DNA from 3 places in the Thiocapsa bogorovii genome. Region 2 is predicted to be linked to each of the others. Evidence: predicted binding sites of a transcription regulator. Region 2 holds the regulator's gene; each other region holds the start of a gene.
The links. Region 2 encodes FNR, which switches genes on or off when oxygen is low (the NO sensors DNR and NnrR bind a similar motif). Its sites were predicted from a motif close to TTGATNTANATCAA; they were not measured.

Region 1 (3,275 bases), 850 kb from region 2:
CCGTCGGCCACACGGGACGTGTGATGCAGGCCGCTCGCCTGACTGTCGTTGCCTTCATACTCATCAACCTCGCCGCCGGCCTGCGCGGTCTCGCACCGCTCATCTACCCGGCCGGTTACCACGTTTGGCTGATGAGCGCGGGGCTCTGCTGGATCCTCGCTTTCGGACTCTTTCTATGGGTTCATGCACCCATGTTGTTCGCGCCCCGACCGGACGGGCGACCCGGCTGAGGCGGCTTCGGGACACTCGTGCATCACTCGGACGATCTGTCCGATCGGGCCTCGTCGATCCGTGCACGCGTCTTCGTCAACGTCGGCGCGGGACGGAACTTGTCGAGGATGTGCCCGAGACTCAGGATCGGATGAGGCCATAGCATGCGCGGGCCCGAATAGCGCATCACATCGCGGACCCGCTCGCGCATCAGGGCGCTGTAGCAGTGCACCTCGCAGAGATTGCAGGCCGGCTTTTCTTCCTGGAAAGGGCAGGTGTCGAGACGGCGATGCGCGTAATCGAGCATCGCGACGCACTCGGCGCATCGTCCCTCGTGGCCCGGGTGATGATCCCGGCAGTAGATCGCCATCATGGCGGCGATGGTCCTCTTCTCGCGCGTAATGCGACGGCCGAACAGCATTGGCTATCCTCGGATTCGGATTAGAAGCGGGTCTTGCAATCAATCCCGAAATCCCTCGCAAGACGCGACCCGGATCCTCTCATATCCAGTTCTCCGGATAACGACGTGTTGCCGGGATGTTGTTCACGAGGAGGGCTACCGCCAAGAGGAGCAGCGGTCCGAGTGTTGCCGGAATCAGCACGTAGTCATAGCCCATCGCATGAATCTCGTCGGAGCCGATCACGGCAATCAACGCGGTTGCGCCGCCCGGCGGGTGTAGGGTCTTGCTCAGATGCATCAGCGCGATGGCCGTCGCCACGGCCACCGATTGGGCCAGCCAGGGGTCTGCAGAAAGCAACTTCCAGCTGGTCACGCCGACCAGCGCCGAGATGACGTGACCGCCGACCAGATTGCGAGGCTGGGCCAATGGACTGCGCGGCGCCCCGTAGAGCAGGACCGCGGATGCACCGAGCGAGCCGATGGTGAGCGTGAGGTCGATCTCCGAGAAGAACGCCTGATGGACCCAACCGACCAGACCGATCCCGAGAAAGGCGCCGATCCAGGACCAGAAGACCTCCTGATCGCTCACCCGCGGCGGACTTCCGCGGGTGGTCCCGCGCATCTTTCGGACGTAGGCCATCAGGCTCAAAGCATGCCTCCGGTTGGCTTGCGTACCGGGTATGTCGATGTGACTGCGGTGCGGATCGCGAGCGCGTACGACCTGGTCCACAACCGCGGGAACCCGATGACCCGGATTTGAATCTCGAGGCGCGACGAGGACCTTGACCCATATCAAGCCTGACCATCGAAGCCACGATCGGGTCGCCTCGCGCCCATGAGAGGTTTCAACCCAACTGTTGACTCGTGGTCCTGGAACCGCCAATTCCCAAGCGACGAGGGCGCATCGAGGCAACGTATCGTGGATTATCTTCACTTGACACTGGGGCGACCATCCGCCTCTGATTTCGCTTGCGCATCGACGGACTTACGGCGACCTCGGAGGTGCGCGATCCGCACCGTGGCCGTGCGGATGACGCCATCAATCGGCGGCGTCGGGTTGCCCCGCCGCGAGCGGAACAGCCGCGCGGCGATTGATCGATGAACGAAGACGTCGCCGGACACATTTGGCCGAGTTCCGCGTACGCGGGGCAAATCGAACGCTTGCGCGGCGCCGTGGGACAGACCATCTTTCTCGTCGAGCTCGAGCCGACCCAGATCCAACTCGGGATTCGCCAGACCGGACAGCCCTACATCCTGCTCGACATCCTGGAGTTTCCTCAACCGGACCCGGTGCGGGGTCTCGCACCGCACCTGATCCTGCTCGACGACGGTCGCGGTGTGAATCTTGGACGGATCGCCCGAATCAGCCTGGAGCAGCCCTTCAACCCGACGCCTGAGCAGGTCATCTACCAGGATCGGCGGGCTGCTCGAGACCTCTTGTTTGCGGAGCGGGACCTCTCGCAGACCTCGATCGCCGAACGCTCGCGACAGCTTCTCCGGCAGGTGCTGGGAATGGACGCCGCCCGGTCCGAACCGGCGCCAAGCCCAGCGCTCGAACATCGCAGGAGGTCACCGGATTGACCTGTCTCAAGGCGACTTGAGCATGATCGACGCTTAATGAGCCACGCCTGCGGCGATGAAGCCGATCATTCGGGGGTCATCAGATGACAGAGAACCATCTTCGTCCCTTTCACGAACCCGACGACGACAGCATCGACGAGATCCTGGAGCTCGCGCTTTCGGACGCCGATATCCTGGATGCGATGCGGGAAATCCCCGGTTACATCGACATCACGACGACGGACTTCAGAACCATCTATCACCTCGCTCATGCCCACGCCGTGGAGCGCATGAACAGCCGCATGTGTGCGAGGAATCTCATGCGCTCGCCGATCCAACCGCTGCATCCGACGACACCGCTTGAGCAAGCGGCCGGACTCTTCGTGCGGCAAGGCGTGAAGGCGCTTCCGGTGGTCGCAGACGGCGGACGGGTCAGCGGGATCCTGACCGAGACGGATATTCTCAAGCGACTCGGGGCGGATAGCTTTTTGGAGCTGCTTCCCCGATTGTTCGAACACCACGACCGTCTCGCCGAATGCTGTCACGAAACGCCGACAAGCACGATGATGACGGCCCCGGCGGTGACCGTGACCGAGCTCGCCGGTTTCTCGGAGATCATGTCCGCGTTCAGGAACCACGGCGGGCGCAGCATGCCGGTCGTAGACGATCGTGACCGTCTGATGGGGCTCCTGATGCGCAAGGATTTTCTCGCTGCCTGCCAACTCGAGGTCCAGTCGTTTTGATGCGGGGCGCTGGCGCGACCTCCGGATTTCTGCGAAGGTCGCCAGCTCGCATGCACGCTACAATCGGCACTCTTCGGGACGGGATGCGGCGACAGGCCGGAGTCGTGAACGATCGACCAGCGCCGTGCGAAGGCCCTCGCGAGGGTCTTCGGACGGATCTCGGGGGGCGAAAGATGTCGCCATATCCAGCGCTTCACTCAACGGTCGGTCGTGCCGGACGCGCCCGGCGGCTCTTCCTTGCGCGCCTTGTCCTCGCGTTTCATCCGACGCAACAACCAGAGCTCCCGAAGCAGGAAGCCCATGATTGCTCCCGCGGTCAGGAGCGCCTTGCAGAGCATCAATGTTCCGGTGCTGATCATGAA
Region 2 (3,275 bases):
AAGGACTCGATGTCGCCCACGGTGCCACCGATCTCGACCATGGCCACGTCCGCACCCTCGGCACCGAGACGGATCGCCTGCTTGATCTCGTCGGTGATATGCGGGATGACCTGGACGGTGCGCCCGAGATAGTCGCCGCGCCGCTCCTTGCGGATGACGCTCTCGTAGATCTGGCCGGTCGTGAAGTTGTTGTTGCGACCCATCGGGGTGCGCAGGAAGCGCTCGTAGTGGCCCAGATCGAGATCGGTCTCGGCGCCGTCGTCGGTCACATAGACCTCGCCGTGCTGGAACGGACTCATGGTGCCCGGATCCACGTTGATGTAGGGATCGAGCTTGATCATGGTCACCCGCAGGCCGCGAGCCTCCAAGAGCGCCCCGAGAGACGCCGACGCGATGCCTTTACCGAGCGACGAGACGACACCGCCGGTGATGAAGATGAACTTGGTCATGGGGGTAGTGGAGGCAGTCGAGGGCAATGGCCCGGATCCGCCAACACGCTACCAAAAACCCCGCAACTGCTCAATGCGAATGCCGGCTCTTGCTGCTGCCGCGAGCGTGCGCGTCGCGAACATCACGACCGGGGGCGAGCACGCCGGACAGGGTGCTGCGCGACCTTCACAAACTCGAACGGGCTGCGTATATTCGGAGCGGTTTCGCAAATGACGAAACACACCTTCTCGGCGTTGTCGGCGCTCGTCTAGGGTCGGGCGCCGACACAGCGGCCTTGATCGATGTCGTAAAAGATGAGTGTCAACAGAGGAGCGTCAACGATGCGTCAAACAGCAAGATTGATGAGTGCAGCCGCAATCGCAGGTGCCGCCACCTTGGCCGTCAGCCCGGCCCAGGCGTGGTGGGGGCCCGGTTGGGGTGGGCCAGGCTATGGCGGCTACGGCCCGGGCTATGGTTCCGGCCTCGGTGACCTGTTCGGCGACATGCTCGGCGACGGCTGGGGCGACTTCAACATGAACATGAGCGGCGGGGGTCGCGGCTACGGACGCGGGCGCGGCTATGGCTACGGACGTGGTTACGGGTACGGCTATCCCGGCTACGGTTACGGTTACGGTTATCCAGGCTATGGCTACGGCTACCCCGGTTACGGTGTCCCCTACTACGGCGCGCCTTACGCCGCACCCTATGCCGCGCCCGCTGCTCCCGCGACCGGCGAAGCCAAGTAGGCCGAACGCAGAATCGGCATGCTTGCGTCAAGGCCGCGCCCGCGAGGGCGCGGCCTTTTTTGCGGGTCCAGGTCGGCCTGACGACAAGAAGATAATCTTCGCTTGATCCAGATCAAGCGACGGTTCAAAATCTGGTGACCGAAGACCGAGGGGCGATGCCGTGAGCCATCACAAAGTAATCTCATTGGAGACCATTCGCGTCGCCTGCAGAAACTGCTCCCTGTCGTCGCTCTGCTTGCCTATGGGCCTTGCGCCGGATGATGTCGAGCGACTCGACGAGATCGTGAAGCGAACACGACCGCTCCACCGGGGCGACTTCCTGTTTCGAGACGGCGACCGATTTCGTTCGCTCTATGTCGTGAAGACCGGATCGGTGAAGACCTTCGCTCCGAGTCCGGAGGGCGGCGAGCAGGTGCTGGGCTTCCATCTTCCCGGCGAGGTGATTGGACTGGATGCGATCGATAAGGACATCCATGCCTGCTCGGCGAAGGTCCTCGAGACCTCCGCTATCTGCGAGGTCCCCTTCACCCGACTCGAAGAGCTCACCGCAACCATTCCGAGCCTGCAGCATCAGATGTATCGCCTGCTCAGCAAGGAAATCGGACACGATACGGACATGCTCTTGCTCCTCGGCAAGAAGAACGCCGAGGAACGTCTCGCCGCCTTCCTGCTCAGCCTGTCCAAGCGCCTGCACAAACGCGGGCTGTCCGCGACCGACTTCTATCTGAGCATGTCCCGCCATGAGATCGGGAACTACCTGGGACTCGCCGTCGAGACCGTCAGCCGTCTCTTCACGCGATTCCAAGACGACGGACTGATGAACGTCGACCGTAAGCACATTCAGCTGCTCGATGTGAGTACGCTGGAGTCTCTGGTGGGCGGCGCCGGGCAGAATCGCCGCCAACAGCAGCAGAGCTAAACTGCGCCCGTTGCGGTATGTGATGTTCGGAGGGCTGGATCGGCCTCGGAGCGATCGATAGCCCTTAGAGTCGGCGCAGTTTAGGAGACTGAAAACCCTAAGAAGCATCTCCATGAAGGCTGCGGGGATCTCCGTGGCCACACACGACTAAACCGCGGGCGGCGTCATCCCTCGACGCGAAGCCAAAGACAACCCTCCGCACTTGCGGCCTGGATCGCCGCGAGGCGCGCGGCATGAGCGGCGAGCGCGGCCGGGTCGGCTTGAATCACCCGCAGGCGCGGCCGATTCGGATCCAGCCGGCCGCGATGCCGAGCGTCCGGTCCGTCGTGAGACGGCGCCGCGAGCTCTTCTCCGAGGCTCAACGCCACCTGCCCCCCGGTCATGGCGAGATAGACATCCGCCAGGATCTCGGCATCGAGCAGGGCGCCATGCAGGTCGCGGTGGCGATGATCCACGCCGTAGCGCTTGCACAAGGCATCGAGGCTGTTGCGCTGCCCCGGGTGCATGCGCCGGGCCATGATCAGCGTGTCCGTCACCTCGCACAGGTCCGTGATCCGCGACGCTTCGGCGTTCCATCCTAGAATCTCGCGATCGAGAAACCCGAGATCGAAGGTCGCGTTGTGGATGATCAACTCGGCCCCTTCCACATAGTCCAGGAAGCTCTCGGCAATCTCGGCGAAACGTGGCTTGTCGGCGAGAAAGGCGTTCGTGATCCCGTGTACATCGGAGGCGCCCGCGTCGATCTCCCGATCCGGCTGGAGATAGCGGTGGAAGTTGTTTCCGGTCAAGCGGCGGTCGATCAGCTCGACACAGCCGATCTCGATGATGCGATGGCCTGCCTGGGGGTCGAGACCCGTGGTCTCGGTATCGAGAACGATCTGTCTCATTTAAACCGCGTCCATAGTGTAAACCGCTGCGTTGCAGGCAAGCGAATCCCGGAGGACTACGCCTCCCCCGTACCTGACGCGGTTTAAAGAGCGAAATTCAAGAATCTGAATCGCGTCCGCACCGACGGGAGCCGAGTCATGCGACGACGAGTCGAATCGAAAATTGCGCATGTCATGCCGGACGCGATTCAGCCCGCGATCCCTCGATTTGCCAATCGGTCGGCACGCTCGTTCTCGGCGTGCCCGGCATGACCTTTGACCCACTTCCAGCGCACCTGATGAGCGCCGATGGCG
Region 3 (3,275 bases), 2.0 Mb from region 2:
CGCGGCTGTAATCGCCGAGCCGGTCGAGCGGGATCACCACGTCCTCGTTGATCTTAAAAGCGTTGGTGTGACGCGAGATGGCGGCGGTGCGGGCGCGGTCGAGCCAGAAGCGTTTGCGTGCCTCCGGACTGACCGCGATGAAGCCCTCCCCGTCGCGCGCCTGAGCGAGCGTCACCACCTGCGCGGCGGCCGTATCGACCAGGGCCTCGTCGTCGCTCACCAGGTCGGCGATCAACACCATCTTAGGCAGCTCGCGCCGCGACGCCTTGGTCGTGTAATCCACCGCGCGAACATAGCGCTCGTCGAGATGTTCGAGCCCGGCCATCTGCACGCCCGGCAGGGCTTCGAGATAGTCCTTGACCTCGACGATCGCCGGAACGGCCAGATCCAGATCCGTGCCGAAGAACTCCAAACAGACCGTGCGCACATGATCGGGCATCCGATGCAGAATGAAGCGCGCCGAGGTAATGATCCCGTCGCAGCCTTCCTTTTGAACGCCGGGCAGACCGGAGAGAAACTTGTCCGTCACGTCCTTGCCGAGACCGATCTTGCGCAGGGCCGAGCCGGCCATCTCCAGGATCTCGGGCTCGCCCTTGGGCGTCACCCCGTCGGGCAGGAAGCGTCGAATGCGAAACCGCACGAGCGGCTGCTCGTGGATCTTGCCGAGGTTGTGATCCAGACGCTCGACCTCGAGCCAATCCGCATCGGGCGTCACCATCCGCCAGGAGGCCAGATTGTCCAAGGCCGTCCCCCAGAGAACGGCCTTCTTGCCGCCCGCATTCATGGCCACGTTGCCGCCGATGCAGGAGGCATCCTGCGAGGTGGGGTCGACCGCGAAAGCCAGACCGGAGCGATCGGCCAGGTCCGACACCCGGCGCGTGACCACGCCGGCGCCACAACGCACTGTCGGCACGACACCCTCCACACCGGGCAGCGCGATACGCTCCACACCCGAGAGGTCTTCGAGCTTCTCGGTGTTGATGACGGCCGTCATCGCCTGAAGCGGCACCGCCGATCCCGTGTAGCCCGTACCGCCTCCGCGCGGGATCAACGTCAGACCGGCGTCGATACAGGCCCGCACGATCGGCGCAACCTCCGCCTCGGCGTCCGGCGAGATGACCACGAAGGGCATCTCCACGCGCCAGTCCGTTGCATCCGTCGCGTGCGAGACACGCGCCAGGCCGCCGAAGTCCAAGTTGTCCTTGTGCGTGATCCCGGCGAGCGCCTTGCGCAGGCGCGCGCGCTGCGCCTTCTCCTGCTCGAACCAGTCCGCAAAACGCTGCACCGCCGCTCGCGCCGCGGTCAGCAGCTCACCGGCCCGACGATTGTCGTTGAGCCGCAGCTCAAACTGATCGAGCCGATGCGCCAGCGCTTGAAGCAGCAGACGACGACGCTCCGGGTTGTCGATCAGGTCGTCCTGCAGATAGGGGTTGCGCGTCACCACCCACATGTCCCCGAGCACCTCGAAGAGCATCCGCGCCGAACGTCCGGTCCGGCGGCTGCCGCGCAGCTCCTCGATCAACCGCCACAGCGGCTCCCCGAGGAAACGGATGACGATCTCCCGGTCGGAGAAGGACGTATAGTTATAGGGGATCTCGCGGATCCGTTGCTGGGCAGCGGCGGTCATATCGAATCTGGTCATCGGCGGTTGTTTCTTGCACTGCACAAAATGGTACAGCAAAGGCCGCTGATCATGGCCATGCGGTTGACGAGGCTGCACGCAGGTTCGAGCTTTTTCGACGTGTCGAGAATGCGGTTCGAGACCGTTCGTTGTCGTGGTCGTTGTCGTAATCGTAGTCCTACTCGATCGTCGATTACGACAACGACAACGACAACGACCACGAGAATGATCTCGGACGGTCTCGGAATCTCTGCACCTCTCCACGTCTTCAGGATCTTCGGAGACGCCGATTGACCTTACGTTGATTTGGGTCAAACGGCTGCAGATCGATCCCGGTTAGGTTTGCCCGGATGTCCGCCCCCCCGACCCAACACCGCGTCCTCAGCGATCGCGTCAACACCTTTGGTCAGTATCTGCTGAGCCGCTATGGCCAGCGGGTGCACAAGCTCGCGCTGAACGCAGGGTTCACCTGCCCCAATCGCGACGGCCGGAAAGGCATCGGCGGCTGCACATTCTGCAACAACGTCTCCTTCAGCCCGAATGCGAAGGAACCGGCCCCGATCGCGGAGCAGCTTGATGGCGGGCGCGCGGTCCTGGCAAAGCGCACCGGGGCGCGGCGCTTTATGGCCTACTTTCAGGCCTACACCAACACCTACGACCCGATCGAGACACTGCGCGAGCGCTACGACGCGGCACTCGTCCACCCGGACGTGATCGGGCTCTCGGTCGGTACACGTCCGGACTGTGTCCCGGAAGCCGTGCTGGACCTGCTCGCCCGCTATCGTGCCCGCGGCAAGGAGATCTGGCTCGAGCTGGGCCTTCAATCGGCGGACGACCGCACGCTCGAGCGGGTGAATCGCGGGCACGACTTCGCGGACTTCCGAACCGCGGTTGCGGGCGCCCGCCGTCGCGGTATCCCGGTCTGCGCGCACCTCATCGTCGGACTGCCGGGCGAGGGGCGCGACGCGGCCTTGTCGAGCCTGGAGCGCGTACTCAAGCTCGGCGTCGAGGGATTGAAGATCCACCCGCTGCATGTCGTGCGCCAAACCCGGTTGGCGATCGACTGGCGACGCGGCGACTACACGCCGCTCGAGCTCGACGACTACGTGAATATCTGCGCCGACCTGGTCGAGCGCACGCCGCCCGAGGTGACCTTCCATCGCCTCACGGGTACCGCCTCTCGAGACATCCTGCTCGCACCCGCTTGGTGCAACCGCAAATGGGCGGTCCTGAACGCCATCGAGGCGGAGCTTTACCGACGCGACTCGCGCCAAGGCGATCATTCCGCGCCCGCTTCCCATCCAAAACTTGCAAGCACAGCCTGACCCTCGGAGACCACCCTGTATGGAGCTCGTCTGTCCCGCCGGCAACCTGCCGTCGCTTAAGGCCGCCGTCGACAACGGCGCCGATGCCGTTTATATCGGGTTTCGCGACGACACCAATGCCCGTCACTTCGCCGGCTTGAACTTCGGCGACAAACAGATCCGCGAGGGTCTGAAGTACGCACGCGACCGCAAGGTCAAGGTCTTCGTCGCGGTGAACACATACGCCCAGCCGAGCGGCTGGTCGCGCTGGACGGCCGCGGTCGACCGGGCCGCTGACCTGGCCGTCGATGCGCTGATCCTGGCCGACATGGGTGTACTCGACTATGCCG

Region 1: a site for FNR is predicted at 1,393-1,406, ahead of LT988_RS22975 (HPP family protein). Genes of this name have one in related genera too.
Region 3: a site for FNR is predicted at 1,923-1,936, ahead of LT988_RS03255 (TIGR01212 family radical SAM protein). Genes of this name have one in related genera too.

What each region holds. Positions count from the first base shown of each region.
Region 1 is NZ_CP089309.1:5,151,992-5,155,266, reverse strand. Features, by position in the region: gene LT988_RS22985 (NnrS family protein) at 1-230, shown strand, start outside; gene LT988_RS22980 (nitrous oxide-stimulated promoter family protein) at 254-631, opposite strand; gene LT988_RS22975 (HPP family protein) at 711-1,250, opposite strand; gene LT988_RS22970 (hypothetical protein) at 1,709-2,191, shown strand; gene LT988_RS22965 (CBS domain-containing protein) at 2,275-2,913, shown strand; gene LT988_RS22960 (hypothetical protein) at 3,111-3,272, opposite strand.
Region 2 is NZ_CP089309.1:4,305,129-4,308,403, reverse strand. Features, by position in the region: gene LT988_RS19105 (CTP synthase) at 1-449, opposite strand, end outside; gene LT988_RS19100 (sulfur globule family protein) at 771-1,175, shown strand; gene fnr (fumarate/nitrate reduction transcriptional regulator Fnr) at 1,336-2,094, shown strand; gene dnaQ (DNA polymerase III subunit epsilon) at 2,259-2,981, opposite strand; gene rnhA (ribonuclease HI) at 3,170-3,275, opposite strand, start outside.
Region 3 is NZ_CP089309.1:682,422-685,696, forward strand. Features, by position in the region: gene LT988_RS03250 (DUF3683 domain-containing protein) at 1-1,627, opposite strand, end outside; gene LT988_RS03255 (TIGR01212 family radical SAM protein) at 1,972-2,946, shown strand; gene ubiU (ubiquinone anaerobic biosynthesis protein UbiU) at 2,966-3,275, shown strand, end outside.